Regions from separate parts of the Paenarthrobacter nitroguajacolicus genome, predicted to be linked through region 3. Evidence: riboswitches for the same ligand, from Rfam matches in the RefSeq annotation. Region 3 holds a riboswitch; each other region holds the start of a gene.
The links. A riboswitch is a leader RNA that binds a small molecule or an ion and turns the genes downstream of it on or off. The one in region 3 is predicted to bind thiamine pyrophosphate.
Positions count from the first base shown of each region.

Region 1: linked by a shared signal. The riboswitch ahead of KCX59_RS19680 (ECF transporter S component) and the one ahead of thiC (phosphomethylpyrimidine synthase ThiC) in region 3 are both predicted to bind thiamine pyrophosphate.
Region 2: linked by a shared signal. The riboswitch ahead of thiO (glycine oxidase ThiO) and the one ahead of thiC (phosphomethylpyrimidine synthase ThiC) in region 3 are both predicted to bind thiamine pyrophosphate.

Region 1 covers NZ_CP073234.1:4,172,873-4,180,251, reverse strand. Annotated here, with positions in the region: gene KCX59_RS19720 (Na+/H+ antiporter subunit A) at 1-751, shown strand, start outside; gene KCX59_RS19715 (Na(+)/H(+) antiporter subunit C) at 748-1,248, shown strand; gene KCX59_RS19710 (Na+/H+ antiporter subunit D) at 1,245-2,858, shown strand; gene KCX59_RS19705 (Na+/H+ antiporter subunit E) at 2,855-3,421, shown strand; gene KCX59_RS19700 (monovalent cation/H+ antiporter complex subunit F) at 3,418-3,696, shown strand; gene mnhG (monovalent cation/H(+) antiporter subunit G) at 3,686-4,078, shown strand; gene KCX59_RS19690 (DUF4235 domain-containing protein) at 4,150-4,410, opposite strand; gene KCX59_RS19685 (NUDIX hydrolase) at 4,447-5,136, opposite strand; TPP riboswitch at 5,560-5,696, shown strand; gene KCX59_RS19680 (ECF transporter S component) at 5,772-6,392, shown strand; gene KCX59_RS19675 (ABC transporter ATP-binding protein) at 6,392-7,379, shown strand, end outside.
Region 2 covers NZ_CP073234.1:3,153,292-3,160,670, reverse strand. Annotated here, with positions in the region: gene KCX59_RS14925 (DEAD/DEAH box helicase) at 1-1,503, opposite strand, end outside; gene KCX59_RS14920 (RNB domain-containing ribonuclease) at 1,781-3,253, opposite strand; gene KCX59_RS14915 (ferritin-like fold-containing protein) at 3,295-3,963, shown strand; gene thiE (thiamine phosphate synthase) at 3,994-4,665, opposite strand; TPP riboswitch at 4,693-4,811, shown strand; gene thiO (glycine oxidase ThiO) at 4,804-6,072, shown strand; gene thiS (sulfur carrier protein ThiS) at 6,069-6,305, shown strand; gene KCX59_RS14895 (thiazole synthase) at 6,308-7,105, shown strand; gene KCX59_RS14890 (4a-hydroxytetrahydrobiopterin dehydratase) at 7,119-7,379, shown strand, end outside.
Region 3 covers NZ_CP073234.1:2,804,126-2,811,504, forward strand. Annotated here, with positions in the region: gene rplS (50S ribosomal protein L19) at 1-244, opposite strand, end outside; gene trmD (tRNA (guanosine(37)-N1)-methyltransferase TrmD) at 508-1,308, opposite strand; gene rimM (ribosome maturation factor RimM) at 1,309-1,863, opposite strand; gene KCX59_RS13360 (RNA-binding protein) at 1,995-2,237, opposite strand; gene rpsP (30S ribosomal protein S16) at 2,239-2,658, opposite strand; gene KCX59_RS13370 (hypothetical protein) at 2,894-3,331, opposite strand; gene KCX59_RS13375 (VOC family protein) at 3,433-4,305, opposite strand; gene KCX59_RS13380 (amidohydrolase family protein) at 4,384-5,466, opposite strand; TPP riboswitch at 5,550-5,657, shown strand; gene thiC (phosphomethylpyrimidine synthase ThiC) at 5,653-7,379, shown strand, end outside.

The sequences.
Region 1 (7,379 bases), 1.4 Mb from region 3:
CTCAGTGCTCGCGATTGCTGCCACCGGTGTAGCCAGCCTGATCTTCGTCCGCAGCCGCGGCGACCGGATCAAGACTTCGGAGGCCGTGCCCGAAGGCAGCGTCGGGCGACGCACCGGCGTCGACCGTGACTCCCGCGACGGCGCCACCTTGGCCGTGGCGAAGAAGTTTACCGACGTGAGCCGCGATGCGTGGCTGGTTGCCGGCCGTACCCTGGCCCCCGAACGGCGCTCGATCATCTTCGAAGTAGTGACCAGACTGATCTTCCACTCCATGATCGTGTTCTCCATTTATCTTCTCCTCGCCGGGCACAACCTGCCGGGCGGCGGCTTTGCCGGCGGCCTCACCGCCGGGCTCGCACTGACAATCCGCTACCTGGCCGGTGGGCGGTTCGAGTTGAGCGAGGCAGCCACCGTCAGCGCGGGGACCCTTTTGGGGACAGGACTGGCGACGGCGGCCGCTTCCGGTGTGGTGCCGCTCTTCCTGGGCGGACAGGTGTTCCAGAGCGCCATTATCGAGTTCTGGCTACCGGTCTTCGGTGACGTCAAGTTCGTTACTTCCACCATTTTCGACATTGGCGTTTACGTCGTGGTGGTGGGGCTGGCGCTCGATGTCCTTCGGAGCCTCGGTGCCGAGATCGACGAACACTTTGAAGGCAAGGGTGCCCCGCTGGCTGAGGAAGATGCCGCCGGGCATGCCGACCTCGCCGAGGAAGCCGCCGAATCCGCTGCATCCGGGAAGGGCAACGCATGAGCATCAACCTAACCCTGCTGATCGTCATGGGCGTCCTGTACGCGTGCGGGATCTATTTGATCCTGGAACGCAGCCTGACGCGCGTGCTGTTGGGTTTGATGCTGCTGGCAAATGCCACCAACATCCTGATCCTGAGCACGGGAGGGTACGCAGGCCTTGCCCCCTTGTTCGATAAGGAAACGAACCCGGAAACGTACAACGATCCTTTGCCCCAGGCCCTGATCCTGACGTCGATCGTCATTTCGTTCGCTGTCACCGCCTTTATGCTCGGCATCATCTACCGCACATGGGTACTGGCTCGCCAGGATGAAATCCAGGACGACCTCGAAGACGTCCGCGTGGCCAAGACTCCGAGCTTCGATGCGGAGGATGACGCCATCGTCCCGCTGGAAACGTCCGAATTCGCCATCACCCCGGCCAGCCCTGCAAATAAGGACAGGCCCGACGCGACCGAAACCCCCAACACGGCTTCGAACCAGGAAGGAGGCAGCGCGTGAATCTCGCAAACCTGTCGCCGCTAGCTGTCCTCCTACCGATCCTTGGCGCTGCCCTGGCATTCCTGCTGATCCGGCACCACAGCGCACAGCGGGTAGTGAGCATTGGCATCCTGAGCGCGACCCTCCTCCTCGAATGCCTGCTCCTGGTCTCCGTGTGGGACGGCGGCACAACGTCCGTCACGCTGGGCGGATGGCTGCCGCCGTGGGGCGTGGTCCTCGTGGTGGACCAGTTCTCTTCGCTGATGCTGGTGGTTTCCACTGTGGTCAGCCTGGCAGTGCTCATCTACGCGACCGGCCAGGGCATGGCCGACGGCGACCAGGAAGCACCGGTCTCGATCTTCCACCCCACCTACCTGATCCTGGTGGCGGGCGTGTCCAATGCGTTCCTGACCGGTGACCTCTTCAACCTCTACGTCGGTTTCGAAATCCTCCTGACGGCCAGTTACGTCCTCATGACACTGGGCGGAACCGGACCGCGCATCCGGGCGGGCGTCACCTACGTTGTGGTTTCCGTGGTGTCGTCCGTGCTGTTCCTCATCGCCATCGCCATGATCTACGGTGCCACCGGAACCATCACCATGGCGGACCTGGCCATCAAACTTGCCGAACTGGATCAGGGCACCCAGAACCTTCTGCACGTGATGCTGTTGGTGGCGTTCGGCATCAAGGCAGCAGTCTTCCCTTTGTCGTTCTGGCTTCCAGACTCTTATCCGACGGCGCCCGCTCCAGTCACCGCCGTGTTCGCCGGGTTGTTGACCAAAGTGGGCGTATACGCCATGGTCCGCACGGAAACACTGCTGTTCCCCGGGGATACCCTCAACGTCCCGCTGATGGTGGTGGCGCTACTCACCATGATTGTCGGAATTCTGGGCGCCTTGGCCCAGAGCGACATCAAACGTCTCCTGTCCTTCACGCTTGTTAGCCACATCGGCTACATGGTGTTTGGCCTCGCCATGAGTTCCGTGGCCGGGTTGGGTGCTGCGGTTTTCTACGTTGCGCACCACATCACCGTGCAGACCAGCCTTTTCCTGGTCACAGGTCTCATAGAGCGGCGCGGCGGCAGCTCGTCCATTGACCGTTTGGGTGGCCTTGCGAAGCTCTCGCCATTGCTTGCGTTGCTGTTCTTTGTTCCGGCCATGAACCTTGCGGGCATTCCGCCGTTCTCCGGCTTCCTCGGAAAGCTGGGGCTGCTGCAGGCCGGCGTGGAGTTGGGGACACCCTTGGCAATCGTGCTGGTGGTGGGTGGCGTTGTCACCAGCCTCCTGACGTTGCTGGCCATCGCGCGTGTCTGGAACAGGGCGTTCTGGCGCAAACCCGAGGACGCAGAGTACCCGGACCCTGTGCTGATGACCCCCGGCAATGTGGGCGTCCTGCCCCGCACCATGGTTGGCTCCACGGCGGGTCTGGTGGTGTTCGGGGTGGCGCTCACTGTATTCGCAGGGCCGCTCTTCAAAGTTGCTGACGGTTCCGCCGGGATCATGCTGGACCGCTCAGCGTACATCCACTCGGTCCTGGGCGATTCCGTTGAGGTGCCGCCGTTGGCACAAACAGACGAACCGCGGACGGGCGAAGCACCGTCAGTTGAGACACAGCCGGGTGATGCCAAGTGAGCCGCAAACCCATCTCCTTCCGCACGGAGTTGCCGCTCCTCGTCTGGTTGGTCATCGTCTGGGGCGCGCTCTGGCGGGACTTCAGCCCGGGCAACCTGTTGTTTGGTGCCCTGATCGCCGTGCTGGTGGCCAAACTGTTCTACCTCCCGCCCGTGGAGCTCAGTGGCAGGTTCAACATTCTGCGCGCTATTCCCTTCGCCCTGATGTTCCTCGGCAAAGTGGTGGCAGCGAGCTTCCTGGTTCTGTACCTGGCTGTAGCCAAAGGACCCACGGTGCGTAGCGCCGTCGTCGCCGTTCCGTTGCGGAGCCATTCAGACCTGATGGTGACAGCTACCGGGCACGTGATCTCGCTGATCCCGGGTTCACTGGTGGTGGAAGTGGACCGCTCAACGTCCACGCTGTACTTGCACGCGCTCAACATTTATGAGGAAGCGGACATCGACAAGATCCGCGAGGAAACCCAAGTCATTGAGGCGAGATTGATCCGCATCATGGGCACGCGCGAAGAAGTCGCAGCCCTCAATGCAGAACAGCGCCCGGGAATGGAAGGGGCAACGCTATGAAGGAATTCGTTCTCGTGGCAACGGCTGTGATCCTTAGCCTCGCCGCGGCAGGGGCAATTGTCCGGATCGCTATCGGTCCGTCCTTGCTGGATAGGGTTCTGGCATCGGATGTCTTGCTGGCGATCCTGGGTGCCGCCCTGGCAATCGACATGGCAATGAACAAGCACCTGAACAACTTGATGCTGCTGGTGGCCCTCGCGGTGATCGGGTTCATTGGCTCGGTGACCGTGGCCCGGTTCGTAGCCGAACGGAGGGAGCAGAGCAATGAATCCTGATGCCACCGGCTTGGATTTTGTGATCGACGCCGTCACTGCACTGTTCCTGGTGGTGGGCGCACTGATGTCCCTCGGCGCTGCTATTGGCTTGTTGAGATTTCCGGACCTCATGAGCCGCATGCACGCGGCCACCAAGCCGCAGGTTTTGGGTCTGTTCCTCATGCTGGCTGCGATCGGCCTCCAGATGCGGACCTGGTGGGTATGGCCAGTCCTTCTGGTGGCGTGGATTTTCCAGCTCCTGACGGCCCCGGTTTCCGCTCACATGGTGGGCCGCTCCGCCTACCGCACCAAGCACGGGCATCGCGAAATGCTCACCAAGGATGAACTTGAAGCGGTTGTGCAGCGGGCGGCCGCGGGGCAAGAGCCCGGGAACCAGCGCTAGCAGCAGCGGAAACAACGAACGCCGGGACTACCCTCATGGGTGATCCCGGCGTTGTGTAGTGGTGCGGTTGCCTAGACGATGTCGTGGGTCTTGGCGAAGCGTGCAATGGCGCGCTGCGTGCCCCTGCTCGCCAGGACCTGGATGAGTGTGCTGACGAAGGCTGAAATCAGCGCGAAAGTCAGGGCCGAGCGAAGACTCGATTCCATGTCGTCGTTGCCCAAGGGTGGTTTGTTGCCCGTGGCCTTTTCCCACCCTTTGTTGACAAGTTTGGTACCTACGAAGCCTGCTCCGAGACTTACTCCGGCGCCGATCAGCTTGAAGAAGAGGTTCATGCTCCCAGCCTAACCGGCTCCAGCTCGTTCCAAGCGCTAGCGGCGGTTTTCCCGCTCCTTGAGGAACGCAGCCATGGAGCCGACAGGTGCCAGAACCGGAACAACATCGTGTTCGGCCGACCAAAGAGCATCCACGGTGGCGAACCCGGCGATTTGTTTGAGCAGGTAATACGTGGGCGGCATCAGTTTCAGGGTGCCCGCGGCCTCCGCCGCAAGAATGTCCGCTACCGGCATCCACAGTGATTGCCAGGCCTCCGTGGTCTGGTGCCGCGGTTCGGCCCCCGGGGAGGGCTTGGCAACATAAAAGTAGGTGTCGAATCGCTTGGGCATGTCTGTCGGTGTGATCCAGTTGGCCCACGGGCGGAGGTCAGAGGCGTCGATGCTGAGCCCGGCTTCCTCCTTGACTTCACGGATTGCGGCGGAAAGCACCGTTCCGGCGTTCTTCGTGGCTTCGCCCGCGCCACTGCAGATGGAGCTCTGCTGCCAGTCCGCCGCGTGGCGTTGAAGCAGGTCCGAGGGGTAGTCCCAGCCGGACTCGTCCGCGGCATCCACCCGTCCACCGGGGAAGACCACCATGCCGGCGGCGAAGTCCATGGTGCTCACCCTGTGCTGGACAAAGGCTTCGAGTCCGCCCGGGGAGTCACGGAGGAGGATGACGCTCGCGGCCAGGCGCGGCTGGGGCACTTCTGTGGGAAGGGGGAGGTCTTGCTGGGGAAGGTCAGTCATGAAGGTGCCCCTTTGCCGCGGTGGATTCTGCTGGTTCATTCTCTCAGGTCTCGTTGTGGGGCCCGGTGTGCAGGGAATGGTGTGGGGGAAGGGTGCAGAGTGGGCCTCGCAACGCACCCCCGTCTTGTTGTGGGGCCCGGTGTGCAGGGAATGGTGTGGGGGATGGGTGCAGAGCGGGCCTCGCAACGCACCCCCGTCTTGTTGTGGGGCCTGGTGTGCAGGGAATGGTGTGGGGTAAGCGTGCTGAGTGGGCCTCGCAACGCACCCCCGGAAGCCCTCGCAACGCACCTCCGGAAGCCCTCGCAACGCACCCCCGGAAGCCCTGGAACGCACCACCACTGCCGATTGTGACCGCCTGCCGGCAACAGACCAACACCCGCCACAGACTCAGGTGTAAACTGAACCAGCCCATCAGGGCAGATTTGATAACGACAGGGGAGCGCCGCCGTCGGACTCTGCAGAGATGCAGGAGACGCGAGGGCGCTGAGAGTGCGGACAGCCGCAGACCCTCGAACCTGATCCGGTTAGTACCGGCGCAAGGGAGTCGAGCTTCTCAGAGTGTCCGGATCCGGGCGGCGCAGGCCAGCCGGATTCCGGGGAGCACTTTCCCCTCCTGTAACCTCAGGAGGCAGAAAATGACCACGGTAAACGTGAAGAAGACCAGTTATAACTGGCGTGTTGTAGACATCGTTGTGGCGGCCTTGATCGCCATCGCGGGCGGCGTGATCTTCTGGGCATGGTCCCAAGGCGCCGCACTGGTATCCATCCCCATGAACGCGACGTATCCGCCTCTCACCGGCCTGATTGCCGGCGGCTGGATGATCCCCGCGGTCCTGGGCATGCTCATTATCCGCAAGCCGGGTGCAGCCCTGTTCTGCGAAACTGTTGCCGCCACCGGTGAGCTCATCATGGGTTCGCAGTACGGCACCACCGTGCTCATCTCCGGCGTTCTGCAGGGCCTGGGCGCGGAACTCATCTTTGCCGCCTTCCGGTACAAGAAGTTCAACCTGCCCACTGCCCTCCTCGCCGGTGCGGGCGCGGGCCTCTTCTGCGGCCTGAACGACTCCTTCCTCCCGTGGGGTTGGAACATCGCCTATGAAGCCGTCGACAAGCTGGCCTACATCACCTTCACCTCAATTTCCGGCGCAATCATCGCGGGCGCACTCTCATGGGTGGCGACACGCGGCCTGGCCAAGACCGGCGTGCTGAGTTCCTTCGCCTCGCGCAAGGCCGCTTCGGAGCCCGTCTTCAGCTGATGTCGGCCACGCAAAGCGGCACGGTGAGGCCTGCCGCCATCTCAGCCGAGGGCTGGGGTTGGCGGCATGCCGGCCGTGCCCAAGCTGCCATTCAGGGCCTCGACCTTCGGATCGAACCCGGGGAGCGCGTACTGCTGCTTGGACCTTCGGGTGCCGGCAAATCCACGCTCCTGCATGCCCTCGCCGGGGTGCTGGGGGATGAGGAAGACGACTCGGATGAGACCGGCTCCCTGCTGATCGATGGCGCCGCGCCCCGCGAGCAGCGAGGACGCGCGGGACTGATGCAGCAGGACCCCGAGACGCAGGTGGTTTTGTCGAGGGTCGGCGACGACGTTGCCTTCGGTGCGGAGAACCTTGCCGTGCCGCGGGACGAGATTTGGTCCCGTGTCCATGAAGCGCTCGACGACGTCGGGTTGCGTACCGCCGCCGGCGGAGGTCTGGCGTTGGATCACCCGACGGCGGCGCTCTCCGGCGGTCAGAAGCAGCGCCTTGCGCTTGCGGGCATTTTGGCGATGCGGCCCGGGCTGATCCTGTTGGACGAACCAACGGCCAACCTGGATCCTGCAGGGGTGCTGGAGGTCCGTGATGCTGTTGGGCGATGCCTGGACAAGACCGGCGCCACGCTGGTTGTGGTGGAACACCGCGTGTCCGTGTGGAAAGACCTGGTGGACAGGATTGTGGTCCTGCAGCCAGGGTCCAGCACGGCCGCAGGGACCGGGAATGCTGCCGGCGGCGTCCTCTTGGACGGCCCTCCCGACCAGGTCCTTTCCGAGGCCCGCACCCTGCTGATGTCGGCTGGCGTCTGGGTGCCGGGGTACGTTCCGGCAACCCGCACCCGCCATAAAGAACCGGACGCCGCGCAGCTTCTCCTCGCAGCCCAGGACCTTGCTGTTTCCCGACTAAAGCCACGGCGCAAAGGTTTCAAAACCATCCCGCCCGTTCCCGTGCAAACGGACATCAGTGCGCAGGTCCGGGCAGGCCAAGCCC
Region 2 (7,379 bases), 350 kb from region 3:
CTCGCCCTTGGATTCGTTGGACCCGGCGTCACCGGACCTGCCGGAGCGGCCACGGCCGCCATCGCGACCACCGTCGCGCTTGCCGTCTCGTCCGCCATCCCGGCCGGAGCGGGCGTTCTTCTTGCCGGTCTCGCCCAGGTCCTCAAGGACCTCGGCGTCGACGCCGGCGAGGACGCGCTTGTTGCGCGGGAGGCGGCCCTTGGTGCCCTCGGGGATGTCGAGATCGGAGAACAGGTGCGGCGAAGAGGAGTACGTCTCAACGGGCTCGGGAACGCTGAGTCCCAGGGCCTTGTTGATCAGGCCCCAGCGAGGCATGTCGTCCCAGTCAACAAACGTGACGGCCGTGCCCTTGTTGCCCGCGCGACCGGTACGGCCAACGCGGTGCAGGTAGATCTTTTCGTCTTCCACGCACTGGTAGTTGATGACGTGGGTGACGTCATCGACGTCGATGCCGCGGGCTGCGACGTCGGTGGCCACCAGGACGTCAACCTTGTTGTTGCGGAAAGCGCGGAGCGCCTGCTCGCGGGCGCCCTGGCCAAGGTCGCCGTGAATGGCTGCAGCTGCGAAGCCGCGGTCTACGAGTTCCTCGGCAACCTTCGCGGCGGTGCGCTTGGTCTTGGTGAAGATGATGGTGCGGCCACGTCCGCGGGCCTGCAGGATGCGGGCCACAACCTCGGTCTTGTCCATGCTGTGGGCACGGTAGATGAGCTGGCGGATGTCGCGCTTGGTGAGGCCTTCATCATTCGGGTCAGCCGCACGGATGTGGGTGGGCTGCGTCATGTAGCGGCGGGCCATGGCGATGACGGGGCCGGGCATCGTTGCCGAGAAGAGAAGCGTCTGCCGAACGGCGGGGGTGCCCGCAATCAGCGTTTCGACGTCGGGCAGGAAGCCGAGGTCCAGCATTTCATCGGCTTCATCAAGGATGACCATCTTGACGTTCTTGAGGCTGAGGTGCTTCTGCTTGTAGAGATCGATCAGCCGGCCGGGCGTGCCCACTACGATTTCGACGCCCTTCTGCAGGGCATCAACCTGCGGCTCGTACGCACGGCCGCCGTAGATGGTGGCGATGCGCGCGTTGCGCTTGCGCGACGCGGTCTGGAGATCGTTGGCAACCTGCACCGCGAGTTCACGGGTGGGGACGATCACCAAGGCCTGGGGTGCGCCCGGGACAGCAAGCTTTTCGTAACCGGCGTCGTCGCGGCCGGCGACGCGCTGGAGTGCGGGAATGCCGAACCCAAGCGTCTTTCCCGTTCCCGTCTTGGCCTGGCCGATGATGTCGTGGCCGCTCAAGGCGACCGGCAGGGTCATGGCCTGGATGGGGAAGGGGTGCGTGATGCCAACGTCGGCCAAGGACTCAACGATGTCGGCGCGCACGTTAAAATCAGCGAACGACTTCTCTTCGATCTCGTGGGGCGTCTCATCCGAGATGATCGTTTCCTCGGGTTCGATTGATTCGGTTCCGGTGGAGTCCGTCAGGACTTCGTGGGTATGCAATTCACTCACAGGGAGTTTCCTTATTCATTTGGGCATTGGCGCTGCATGCTCAACGGCGGCGGCGGAGCCGTACCGGAGCACGAACGGGCGCGCAAGCAAGTCCAGTGGAAGCCGATCGCGGGCTATCTAAGTACTGGCACTGGTGACCAGTTGGTACATCTCAAGATCGCGTAGGGGCGGGCTTGTTGAGTTCAAAAATTAACTGAATCAACGACCGGGCATCCATTACTACAAGCCCAGTCTATCCTCTGGGGGCCGGAAAGCCCGGATCGCCGGATGAGCGGCTTCAGGGCAGCAACTGGAACCGGATCTCCCGGCTGGCGATATCAGCCTTCAGCAGGCGCACCCGAACCTTGGTTCCGGACTCCATTTCTCCGTCGCAGCGGGCCGTGACAGCGGGTTCTGCGATTTGCACGACGCCAAAGGGTCCGTTGCCGTTTCCGTTTCCACGGGCGGCTCCGTTGGAGGGTTTGGACCCGGAAATGACAACAGCCTCGAATTCCTGGCCGATGTGGTTGGCAACGAGCGCCGCTTCCACTGTGTCCAAAGCCGCCCGCTCGAGGCGTCCGGCCAACTGATCCGAGGATGCCATGATCTCGGGTAACGACGGGAGGGCTTCCCGCGCCCATGCCGGAATGTCCTGGTTATTGCTGAGGGCTTCGCAAATCACCAGGACAAAGCGATCAATGAGGCGCCGCAAGGGTGCTGTGGTGTGGGCATAGGGAGCCCCGATAGCTGCCTGGATCACATTGGCCGGAACATCACCGTCAAAGGGCGTGTAGCCTGCACCGCGGAACAACGTTCCGGCCGAATGCAGGATGGCAAGCTGTTTGGGATCGGATGCATCCAGGGTCCGCAGGTATTCGCCGTAGCTGACCTCTCCGTCCCAGGGTTTGCCGAGGGCAGTGGTCTGCCGCTTGAAATGGAGCAGTGACCGATCATCAGGTGCGGGCATGGTGCGCAGGATGCCCACTTTTCCATCGAGCATCATCTGCGCGGCGGCCATGCCGGTCATGAGGGAGATCTGCGCGTTCCAATCCTCAACCGGCAGGGACGGTGCCGCTGCGATTCTGTACCCGCCGCCGTCAGTCGCCTGGACTATTTCCTGTTCCGGCATGTTGAGGCTTGCGCCGCCGCGTTGACGTTCCAGTTCAACGCGCTTCAGTCCCACTTCTTTGAGTAGCTGGAGAACCGGCGGGGCAGTACCGTCGTCGATCTGTTGTTGTGCGCCCTTGTAGCTCAGCTTTGCCCTGCTGCGCACAGTCGCACGGGCAACGGTGACGGCCAAAATTTCAGCTTTCCCGTCCAGGTCGAAATCCCAAACGAACGCGCTGCAATCCTGGTCGGCCAGCAGGCTTCCCGCGTTCTCACTGATGACCTCCGGATGCAGCGGGATCCGCCCGTCAGGGGCGTAGAACGTCTGCCCGCGTTGACGCGTTTCGGTATCAAGCGCGCCGCCGGGAGCCACGAAGGAAGGCACATCGGCGATGGCATAGAGGACCTTGTACCCATCACCGGCCCTTTCAATGAACAGAGCCTGGTCCAGGTCGGTGGACGTCGCGGGGTCGATGGTCACAAAAGGAATATCCCGCAGGTCCTGGGCCGGCAGCTCAAGGGCCTCCACCGCTTCCCGTGCCTCCTCCACAGCTTCTGCCGGGTATTCGCCGGGGAGTTCCAGCTCCGTCCTTAGGGCGGCGAGGGCCGAGGCGAGCTGGTCCGACGAGTCGTCGACGTTGGGCGCAATCCGATGATGTGACACGAAAATCAGGTTAGCCCGAAATGGGCCGATAGTCTTGGATCATGGGCACTTCCCCGGACGCCGCAGCCTATGCCGGGCAACTCTCAGCGGAGTTGCTTGGAGCCATGGCGTATGGCGAACTGTCCGCCTTCGGGCGGCTCTCCTTGGATTCCCGCTATGCACCCACGCTTCACGACAGGTCCGTGCTCGCGAAGATCGCAGTGGGGGCCTACGGAAACTTCGCCCTCCTCAACGACCGCCTGTCGGAGATGGGTCTGGATCCCGAACGTGCCATGCTGCCGTTTCAGCGCTCCTTCGATCACTTCCACGAGCGCACCAAGCCGGGGGACTGGTTCGAATCCGTGATGAAGGCCTATGTCATCGATACTGTGTCATCGGATTTCTATAGGGCTGTCTCGATGTTCCTCGACCCGACAACGCAGCATTTCGTTGAGCGCGTTGCTTCACCCGATCAGGCCACGGAAGTCCTTCGCGTCCTGCTCAGGCGGGCCTTGGCAGATGACCCGCGCCTCGCTTCGCGATTGGCGCTGTGGGGCCGCCGCTTGGTGGGGGAAGCGCTGACGCAGGCGCAACGCGTGGGCATGGAACACCCCCTGCTGGGGCCGATGCTGAAAAGCGGCGGGGACGCGCGTGCCGCGGCGAAAAGGCTGACGACGGAGCTCGCCGAAAAGCACGCCCGCCGGATGACTGGCCTCGGCCTGACCGCCTAGCCCGCGGATCGCACGGAACCTCCGGCTTCCCTAGACGGAATCCAAGGCTTCCAGCAGCGACTTGGCCGCCGCCGTCGGGTCCGGTGCCGCTGTGATGGCGCGGACCACCACGATCCGGCTGGCGCCCGCTTTCACAACCTGTTCAACGTTGCTGAGATCGATGCCACCAATGGCGAACCAGGGGAGGGTCACACCGTCGCCCGAGCGCTTGACCGCTTCTGCGGCATATGTGACCAGGTCCAAACCGACAGCAGCGCGACCTGGTTTGGTGGGTGTTGCCCAGACCGGACCCACGCAGAAATAGTCCAGTCCCAGGGGCCCTTGGGAGGTGGCGACAGCGGCATCGATTTGTTCGGTTGTGTGGGTGGAGAGGCCTATGCCGGTGGCGTTCGGCAGGAGGGTCCGGGCTGCAGTCAGGGGCAGGTCCTTTTGCCCGATGTGGAACACGGGAGCCCCGGAAATGCTGGCAACATCGGCCCGGTCGTTGACCGCCCAAAGCCGTCCGTGCCGTTGTGCGACGCTCCGCAGGACGGCCAACATCTCCAGTTCCTCGGCAGCTTCCAGCGTCTTGTCGCGGAGTTGGATGATGTCCACGCCGCCTTCGAAAGCGGCGTCCACAAAGTCCTCAAAATCGCCCTGCTGCTTACGGGCATCGGTGCACAGGTAAAGACGGGCGGAGGCAAGAGCGTCAGGCTGAGTCATGGGAACCAGAGTAGTTCCTCTAAACTGGGCTCGTACTGCGGGAGCCGCGACATTCGTCATATGACTGTCCGGCTGAGAGGGCTTCAGCGCCGACCGCTTGACCTGATCCGGCTAGTACCGGCGTAGGGAAGGAAACGAATGGCAGATTCCCGCCGTACCCGCCTCCAGGCAGACGTTGCCGTCATTGGTGGCGGCGTCATCGGCCTCGGCATCGCTCACGAAGCCCGGCGATTGGGCCGTTCAGTTGCGCTGATCGACCCCGCTCCCGCTTCCGGCGCGTCCTTCGCAGCGGCAGGCATGCTTGCACCCGTCAGCGAACTCCATTACCAGGAAGAAGACCTTCTTGAGTTAATGCTTGAGTCTTCCCAGCTCTGGCCCTCCTTCGTGGACGGCCTGCATCAAGGCGCAGAGGACAACGGATATCGCACGACGCCGACCCTCGCCGTGGGTGCCGACGCAGCCGACCGCCGGGCGCTCGCAGACTTAAGGTCGGTCCAGCTTGCGGCTGGCCTGGAAGTCGAACCTATCGCTCTGCGGGACGCGAGGCAACGGGAGCCGCTCCTCAGCCCGCAGATCTCCTGTGCTTTCGATATACCTGCCGACCACCAAGTCGATCCAAGGAGACTCGCGGCATGCCTCCTGGCAGGACTGGCAGCCCATTCGCCCAATGACAGTTCCTGGGTGTCGGGAGCCGATGACGGATTCGCCATTGCTTCCAGGGCGCGCGGTTTGCTGTGGGAAGGCGGGCGTGTCACAGGCGTGGCGCTGGACTCAGGAGTCACCGTTCACGCCGGAGAAACGGTGGTGGCCAACGGGCTCGGGGCGTCCCAACTCTCCGGTCTTCCTGAAGGCCTCAGGCTTCCCGTAAGGCCGGTCTACGGGGACATCCTCCGGCTTCGCGTCCCCGATCACCTGCGGCCCTTGGTCACATCAACGATTCGCGGGATGGTTCGCGGGGTGCCGGTTTACATCGTGCCCCGGGACGACGGAACTGTGGTGATTGGAGCCACGCAACGCGAAGACGGGTTGTCAGCCTCTTCCAACGCGGTCTCGTCGGGTGGCGTTTACCAATTGCTGAGGGACGCCCAAGTATTGGTCCCTGCAGTGGCTGAACTGGAACTCCTTGAAGCAACCGCCCGCGCCCGGCCCGGAACTCCGGACAACGCTCCACTGCTCGGACGGGTCGGTGCTTCCAACGGCGACATCGACGGCCTGGTGATTGCCACAGGATTCTTCCGCCACGGAGTCCTCCTGACTCCGGTGGCCGCCAAGATCGTGGGGGAACTCCTCAAAGGCTCCTCGGACTCCCGGTGGGCCCCCTTCCTGCCCCATCGTTTCGCGGGCAACGCCCCTGTTGCCCGAGCACTTACACCAGCAGCCCGAACCACCACCAAGGAAACAGCATGAACATCAAAGTGAACGGAACCGACCACGCAGTCTCTGACGACGCATCCGTCAGTACCCTCGTCACCGCCGTCACCGGTCGCGCCTTGGACCCTCGCGGACAAGCGGCCGACGGCGGCAAGCTGGGAGTCGCCGTCGCACGCAATTCCGAGGTGGTGCCGCGCAGCCAATGGGCCGTGACAGCGCTCTCCGACGGAGACGAACTCGAACTCGTAACAGCAGTCCAGGGAGGCTAATCATGACAACAGCAAACGTTGACGTTCGCACCGACGCACTGGTGATCGACGGCGTCGAGTTCGGTTCCCGCCTCATCATGGGTACCGGAGGCGCGCCGAGCCTCGACGGCTTGGGAGCAGCGCTCCTCTCTTCAGGGACGGAGCTCACCACAGTGGCGATGCGTCGCTATTCGCCCGCCGAAACGGGCTCGCTGTTCCAGCTGCTGGTGGACCATGACATCCGCGTGCTGCCCAATACTGCTGGATGTTTCACGGCCAAGGACGCCGTGATGACTGCTGAACTGGCCCGGGAAGCACTTGAGACCGATTGGGTGAAGCTGGAAGTCATCGCGGACGAACACACGCTCCTTCCAGACGCCGTGGAACTGGTGGATGCAACGGAGCAGCTGGTGAACCGAGGCTTCAAGGTATTCGCTTACACCAATGACGATCCCGTACTCGCGCTCAGGCTCGAGAACCTGGGTGCAACAGCCGTGATGCCCTTGGGATCGCCCATCGGGACGGGCCTTGGCATCCTGAATCCGCACAACATTGAGCTCATCGTGTCCCGGGCCTCCGTACCCGTGGTCCTGGATGCAGGGATCGGGACGGCCTCCGATGCTGCCCTTGCCATGGAACTGGGCTGCGACGCCGTCCTGCTTGCCACCGCCGTAACGCGGGCGCAGAACCCGGTGCAGATGGGCGAGGCCTTCAAACACGCTGTGATCGCCGGTAGGCTGGCCAAGCAGGCGGGCCGGATCCCGCGGCGGGAGCACGCGCTCGCATCCTCGGCGATGGAGGGCCGGGCAGAGTTCCTCTGATGAAGGAGCAGTCATGGCAGGCACGGAAGACCAACTGACTGAAGCAGCCATCAATGATGCCCTCGGTGACCTTCCGGACTGGAAGTACCAGGGTGGCCTGGTGAGTGTATATAAAACCTCGACGGCGGCGGACGCGCTAGCGCTCATCGCCGCGGTTGGAGAGATCGCCGAGGACCAAAATCATCATCCGGATCTGGAGTGGCGCTACAACAGGGTTTTTCTCCGCTACGTGTCCCACGATGCGGGCGGCCAAGTGACCAAACGTGACGTTGCC
Region 3 (7,379 bases):
TGTCGATGATCGGGGAGTGTACCGGGAAGGTACGCTCTACGCCGACACCGAAGGAAACCTTGCGCACGGTGAAGGTTTCGCGAACGCCGTCACCCTGGCGGCCCAGGACGAAGCCCTGGAATACCTGGACACGGGAGTTCTTACCTTCGATGATGTTGACGTGAACCTTGAGGGTGTCGCCCGCGCGGAACTCCGGAACATCGTTACGCAGCGAGGCTGCATCTACGCTATCGAGGATATGCATTAATCCACTCCTGGTGAACGCCACAGGTCATTCACTTTGGGTTACGGCAGACAAGCCCGGGCATGAAAGCAACCGGAAATCTCCGCCGAAGTTTCTTAGTGTCCAGCTCCGCCACTGATTGGCGTCGCCGGGTTGTCCGACTGTTGGCTGAACTCCCCCTGTGGCAGGTGTCAGCCCAGCAGACACAAGGGTTAATTCTGCCATAGTCGCCACCATCCGGCCAACTGCCGTGAGTTCCGAACGTTCGACGGCGGAAAGTGGACTTACTTTTCGGCGTCGCCGGCCGGCCTGGCACGGAGGCGGCCGTCAACGACGTCGTACCCAAGGTCCGCGAGGGCCGTACGGTCCGCGCGACTCAACACACCGGCGTCGAACCCCTCCATAAGATCAGGCCTGCGCTCAGCCGTCCGGCGAAACTGCTCGTGGCGCCGCCACTGTGCAATCTTGCCGTGGTTACCGCTGAGGAGGATCGGGGGGACGTCGTGTTCCCGCCATGCCGACGGTTTGGTGTACACGGGATACTCCAGGAGGCCATCGGAGTGGGACTCCTCTACCAAGGACTCGGGGTTACCAACCACGCCGGGAAGGAGGCGGCCAATGGCCTCGACCATGGCCAATACGGCCACTTCTCCGCCGTTGAGGACGTAGTCACCGAGACTTACGGGCCGGACCGTGAAGTGTTCCTGCGCCCAATCGATGACTCGCTCGTCGATGCCTTCGTAGCGTCCGCAGGCGAAGACCAGCTGCTCTTCTTCGGCTAGCTCATAGGCCAAGGCCTGGTTGAACTTCTCCCCTGCCGGCGAAGGGACAATCAGCACCGGCTTGGAGCCTTCGCGCGCTGCGGCAACCGATTCAAGGGCCTGCGCCCATGGCTCCGGTTTCATGACCATTCCAGCGCCGCCACCATACGGCGTGTCATCTACAGTCCGATGCTTGTCCGTGGTGAAGGTGCGTAGATCGTGGACGTTGAGCTCCAACAACCCGTCCTGGCGGGCCTTGCCGATGAGCGAAAGCTCGAGCGGGGCGAGGTACTCAGGAAATATGCTGACGACATCGATCCTCATTCAGGCATCATCCCCGGCGTCGTCCGTGGGCTCCTTGAGGTTCTCGTCGTTGATCTCAAAGAGCCCCGTGGGCGGGGTGATAAGGATGTACCCACCCTCGACGTTGACCTCCGGCACAATTTCCTCGACGAAGGGAACCAGGATTTCCTTGCCGTTGTCGGCCTTGACCGTCAACAGATCCTGAACGGGCAGCGTGGTGAGGGCGGCAACCTTGCCCACCACTTGAGAACCTACCCGGGCCTCCAGGCCAACGAGCTCGTGCTCGTACCAGCCCTCATCATCGTCTTCGTCGTCGAGTTCCTCGGTTTCGATGAAGAGCTTCGCCCCACGGATGACCTCGGCGGCATTGCGGTCCGCAATTTCTTCGAAGCCAAGCAGGAGGATGTCCTTGTTCCACCTGGCACTGCGGATGGTCAAAGGTCCAGCGGAGGCGGGCTCAACGACGAACTCCGTTCCGGCGACGAAGCGCTCGGAGGGGGCATCGGTGAGTACCTGCACCGTAACCTCGCCGCGGATGCCATGGGGTTTGCCGATCCGGGCCACCTGGAGCTGCATGGGTTCCTCTGAATTCTTGTAGTGTCCGCGCAACCGGGCGGCAACGGACAGGTAAATGTGGATAAAGCAATCCGGCCCCTCCACCATATTCGGTGAAGGGGCCGGATCTAAGACAAGTATTGCTGAGCGCGTTACCGGCGACGGTCGGTGTCGACGACGTCGACCCTGACCTGCTCGCCACCAGCCAAGGCTGCAACCACAGTGCGCAATGCGCGTGCGGTGCGTCCCTGACGGCCGATCACCCGTCCGAGGTCCTCCTGGTGAACACGCACCTCGAGGGATTCCCCGCGGCGGTTGTTCTTGGCACTGACCTTGACATCCTCAGGGCTGTCAACGATCCCACGGACCAAGTGCTCGAGCGCTTCTGCCAGCAACTTACTCAGCCTCGGTGGTCTCTGCTTCAGCCTCGGCCGGAGCTTCGGCTTCGTCCTTCTTGGCCTTCTTGGTGATGGCTTCCGGAATGATGACGGAACCCTTCTCCGGGGCTACGAAGGCTTCCTTCGGAGCTTTGGTCTTCAGGGTGCCTTCCTGGCCCGGCAGGCCCTTGAACTTCTGCCAGTCACCGGTGATCTTGAGAATCGCGGCAACCTGCTCGGTGGGCTGGGCGCCAACGGAAAGCCAGTACTGGGCGCGCTCGGAAGCGACCTCGATGTACGACGGCTCTTCGGTGGGGTGGTACTTGCCGATTTCTTCAATGGCACGGCCATCGCGCTTGGCGCGGGCATCCATGACGACAATGCGGTAGTACGGTGCGCGCATCTTACCGAAGCGCTTAAGGCGAATCTTTACGGCCACTTTTGTGGTCACTCCTGTTTCTGAAACGAGGTGAACCCGACGTTTTGCACCCGTGGGGCGGGCCATACTTGACGGTTCGAAGGACAAGATACGAGCACGGAGAGAGGGGCCGCACCGATCGAGTACCTGTCTATTGTGCCAGATGCCCGGAGCAAATACGACTCAGCCCACGCCGAGCGGTGTGTTCTTGCCCACTCCCCCGAATAAAACGTGCCGCGTGGTCCGCGTCAATGCATCATTCAGACCAGACGAAGAGTCCGGAGCGTTCCGCCTTTTCGACGTCCGTGGCGAGGGCAGCCAACTGCTGGACGTACTGGCGCGATCGGGCTGCATCAAACGGCATATCGTCCTGCGCGGCCCAGGCAGCAGCCACGTCATCAAGGACGTTCGCGTCGCCTTCGCTTTCATAGGTGAGCAGTTCGGCCAGCGCCCTCACCATGGCTTCAGGAACCCCGAGAAGGGCATCACTGGTGACATCAACCAGGGCGAGCTCATAGTCAGCTCCGGCGGCGTGGACAGCTTGTCCTGCGAGGTCGCCCAACTGTTCGACCTCGAAGTCGGTGATTCCCTCAATCCTCACGGCGGGGCCGGTTACATCGGCACCCTTTTCGAGGGCAGCTGCCCGCTTGAGTGCTTCATCGTGGGTGGCTACAAAAATTTCGGCAAAGCCCATGGAGAGTACTCTCATTCCTTCGTGCTGACGGGGCGGCGGCGCGAATCCGAATGGCTCCGTGCCGTCACTGCCCAGCCTAGTGCAGGAGAAGCGGCCAGCTGCTAGCGGACGGCAACCCGCAGCTTGTTCCGCCAAGGGTCCTCGAACTGAAGCTCAGCCCCGGTGTGCTGATGCTGCACTCCTGCAACCTTCAGACGATCCGCCAACGCTGCGACGTCGTCACTTCCGGGCACTTCGATCAGAACCTCCCCGAGTCCGAGCGTGTCCTTTCGGGGGCCGGCACCGCGGCTGTTCCAGACGTTCATGGCCATGTGATGGTGGTAGCCGCCGGCGGAAACGAACAACGCCTGGCCATGCCAGCCTGCGGTCCGCTCGAAGCCGAGGGTCTCCACATAGAACTTTTGCGCAGTTTCGACGTCACCCACCTGCAGGTGCACGTGCCCGATCCCGGCAGCGGCCTCGCGTTGACCCGTCACGGCAGCTTCACTCAGGTGCTGCTGGAGGAAGCGCTGCGGGGGCAAGGCCACATTGTCTATCACAACGTTGCTGCCGTCCCACTGCCAGAGCTCACGCGGCTTGTCGTAGTAAAGCTCAATTCCGTTGCCTTCGGGGTCAGTGAAGTAGAACGCTTCGCTCACCAGGTGGTCGGCGCTGCCTGCGAAAGCACGAGGTTCGTACTCCGCCGCCGTAGCAATAGTCGCGGCCAGCGACGGCTGATCCTGGAACAGGATTGCTGTGTGGAACAGACCGGCCTCTCCCCGCCCGGGAATCTGCAGTCCCGCGGCGGGGGCAAGGTGGACAACGGGCTTGGCTACGCGTCCGAGGTACAGGCCACCATCCTGCTCAGCCACGACTTCCAGGCCAAGTGCTCGCTGATAGTAGTCGCTCATGACCTTCATGTCGCCCACCTTGAGCATGACGGTGCCCATGGTGAGTTCGGCAGGCAGAAGATCCTGGCTGAATGATGAGGTCATGTGAAGCTCCCGGTTCTGAGGTGGCCGCGCATCGGCACCTTCTTACCTATCTAAATTACTTGAAGCTTCAATTTATTCCTAACGAACGACATTACCCCTGAGCACGACATGTTTGAGCGCCGCGATGGTACCCGGATGACGGCGCGGATCGTCACTGCACAGCACGACGTCGGCACTTGCGCCTTCGCTGATGCCCTCGACTCCCAGCCACTCACGGGCGCCCCAGGCGGCGGCGTGCAGGACCGCCGCCGGCGGAAGGCCGGCGTCGTGGAGTTCCATCATTTCGTCCGCAATCCTGCCGTGTTTGATCACGCTACCGGCGTCAGTACCGGCATAGACGGAAACCCCCGCTTCGAAGGCCTCCAGCACACGCTCGCGACGACGCTCCCAGAGACGCATCATGTGGTCCGCGTACTCCGGAAACTTCGGCGCTGCCTGGGCTGCGATATCCGGGAAGGTAGCGATGTTGACCAGGGTGGGGACGATGGGCACTGACTGTTCCACCAAACGGGGAAGGTGCCGCGGAAGGAGTCCGGTGGCGTGCTCTATGCAGTCGATATTGGCGTCGAGCATGTCATCGATGGTGTCCTCACCGAAACAATGCGCGGTGACCCTTGCTCCCTCATCATGGGCCGCGGAAATGGCTTCCTTGACGGTCTTCGCGGGGAACGAGGCAGCGAGGTCTCCAACGCCGCGATCGATCCAGTCGCCCACAAGTTTTACCCAGCCATCTCCGTCACGGGCTTCCTTTCGGACCGTTTCCACTAGTTCCCGCGGCTCAATTTCATGACCCAAACCGCGAAGATAACGCCGACTCCGGGCGATATGCCGACCCGACCTGATCAGTCGCGGCAGGTCCGTTCGTTGCTGCACCCAGCGGGTGTCGGCGGGCGATCCGCAATCGCGGATCAGCAGCGTTCCGGCGTCGAGGTCTGCTTGGGCCTGGGCGAGCGTTGCCTGTTCATTCACCGCTCCTCCAAGGCCGAGTCCGATGTGACAGTGGGCATCAACCAAACCTGGCAGGACCCAGCCATCCAATATCCTGTCCGGCGTCGCACCGGGACGCTCAAACGTCAGTATGCCGTCTACGGACCACAGCCCATGGCGCTCTTCGACTGCCGATACGAGCGCAGGTCCGCTGAATTCGATGATGTTGGCCATGGCAAAAGCGTAGCGGGGGCGGCGTGTTGGAGCCTGGTGCCTGCATGTGACTGGGAGCCCGTCGGGAGCTGTGGTAGCTTCGTCTACGACCACACGGGGGCCCCTGCAGGGGCTGAGATCGGACTGACGCAGTCTGCGACCGTTGAACCTGTCCGGGTAATGCCGGCGAAGGAAGTGAGTATTCCCTTGAGCACCACAGAAACACAGCACAGCCCTGCCCAAAACCAGACGAATACTGTCCAAAATACGGCGGAAACTGTAACGCAATCCCTGAAGTCCCATTCGTTGGCTTGGCTGGAAGACCCAGGTAACGGCATACGGGTCCCCGTCACGGAGATCGCCTTGGAGCCTTCTCCCAATGGGCAAGCAAACAAACCTCTGCAGGTATACCGAACAGCGGGCCCCGGAAGCGATCCCGTGGTGGGCCTGGAGCCTTTCCGTGCACCATGGATCGAATCCCGCGGAGACACGGAGGCTTATTCGGGGCGGGAAAGGAACCTGCTCGACGACGGTAAGTCCGCGGTTCGGCGTGGAGCCGCGTCAGCGGAGTGGAAGGGTGCGCAACCGGTGCCGCGCCGCGCCGTCGCGGGTAAGACCGTCACGCAAATGCACTACGCGAAACAAGGCGTCGTGACTCCGGAGATGCAGTTCGTTGCGTTGCGGGAGAACTGTGACGTTGAGCTGGTCCGCAGCGAAGTCGCCGCGGGAAGGGCGATTATTCCGAACAACATCAACCACCCTGAATCCGAGCCGATGATCATTGGCAAGGCATTCTTGGTCAAGATCAACGCCAACATCGGCAACTCGGCAGTCACCAGCTCCATTGCAGAGGAAGTGGACAAACTGCAGTGGGCAGCCCAGTGGGGCGCTGACACGGTGATGGACCTCTCCACCGGAGATGACATCCACACCACTCGCGAGTGGATCATCCGCAACTCGCCCGTTCCGATCGGAACAGTGCCTATTTACCAGGCACTTGAGAAGGTAAACGGGGAGGCCAACCAGCTGACGTGGGAGATCTTCCGCGATACGGTGATCGAGCAATGCGAGCAGGGTGTGGACTACATGACCATTCACGCTGGCGTCCTGCTGAGGTACGTGCCCTTGACCGCCAACCGCGTCACGGGCATCGTTTCCCGCGGCGGATCGATTATGGCCGGATGGTGCCTGGCACACCACCAGGAGAACTTTCTCTACACGCACTTTGACGAGTTGTGCGAAATCTTCGCCAAATACGATGTCGCGTTCTCCCTGGGTGACGGTCTCCGCCCGGGTTCCATCGCCGACGCCAACGACGCCGCGCAGTTCGCCGAGCTTGATACGCTCGCGGAGCTGACGCAGCGGGCGTGGGAATTCGACGTGCAGGTCATGGTGGAGGGACCCGGGCACATTCCCTTCCATCTGGTGCGGGAAAATGTGGAGCGTCAGCAGGAACTCTGCAAGGGTGCGCCGTTCTACACGTTGGGGCCGTTGGTTACCGATATCGCCCCCGGCTATGACCACATCACGTCAGCAATCGGCGCCACGGAGATTGCCCGCTACGGCACGGCGATGCTCTGCTACGTGACCCCCAAGGAGCATCTGGGGCTCCCCAACAAGGACGACGTCAAGACGGGGGTCATCACGTATAAGATCGCGGCTCACGCAGCTGACCTCGCCAAAGGACATCCGGGGGCCCATGAGCGTGATGATGCTCTTTCCAAGGCACGGTTCGAGTTCCGCTGGAGGGACCAGTTCGCTTTGTCCCTTGACCCGGTCACGGCAGAATCCTTCCATGACGAGACCCTGCCCGCCGAACCAGCGAAGACCGCGCATTTCTGCTCCATGTGCGGCCCCAAGTTCTGTTCGATGCGCATCAGCCAGGACATCCGTGACGAGTATGGTTCGGCAGAGTCGCAGGCCGCAATCGCCGG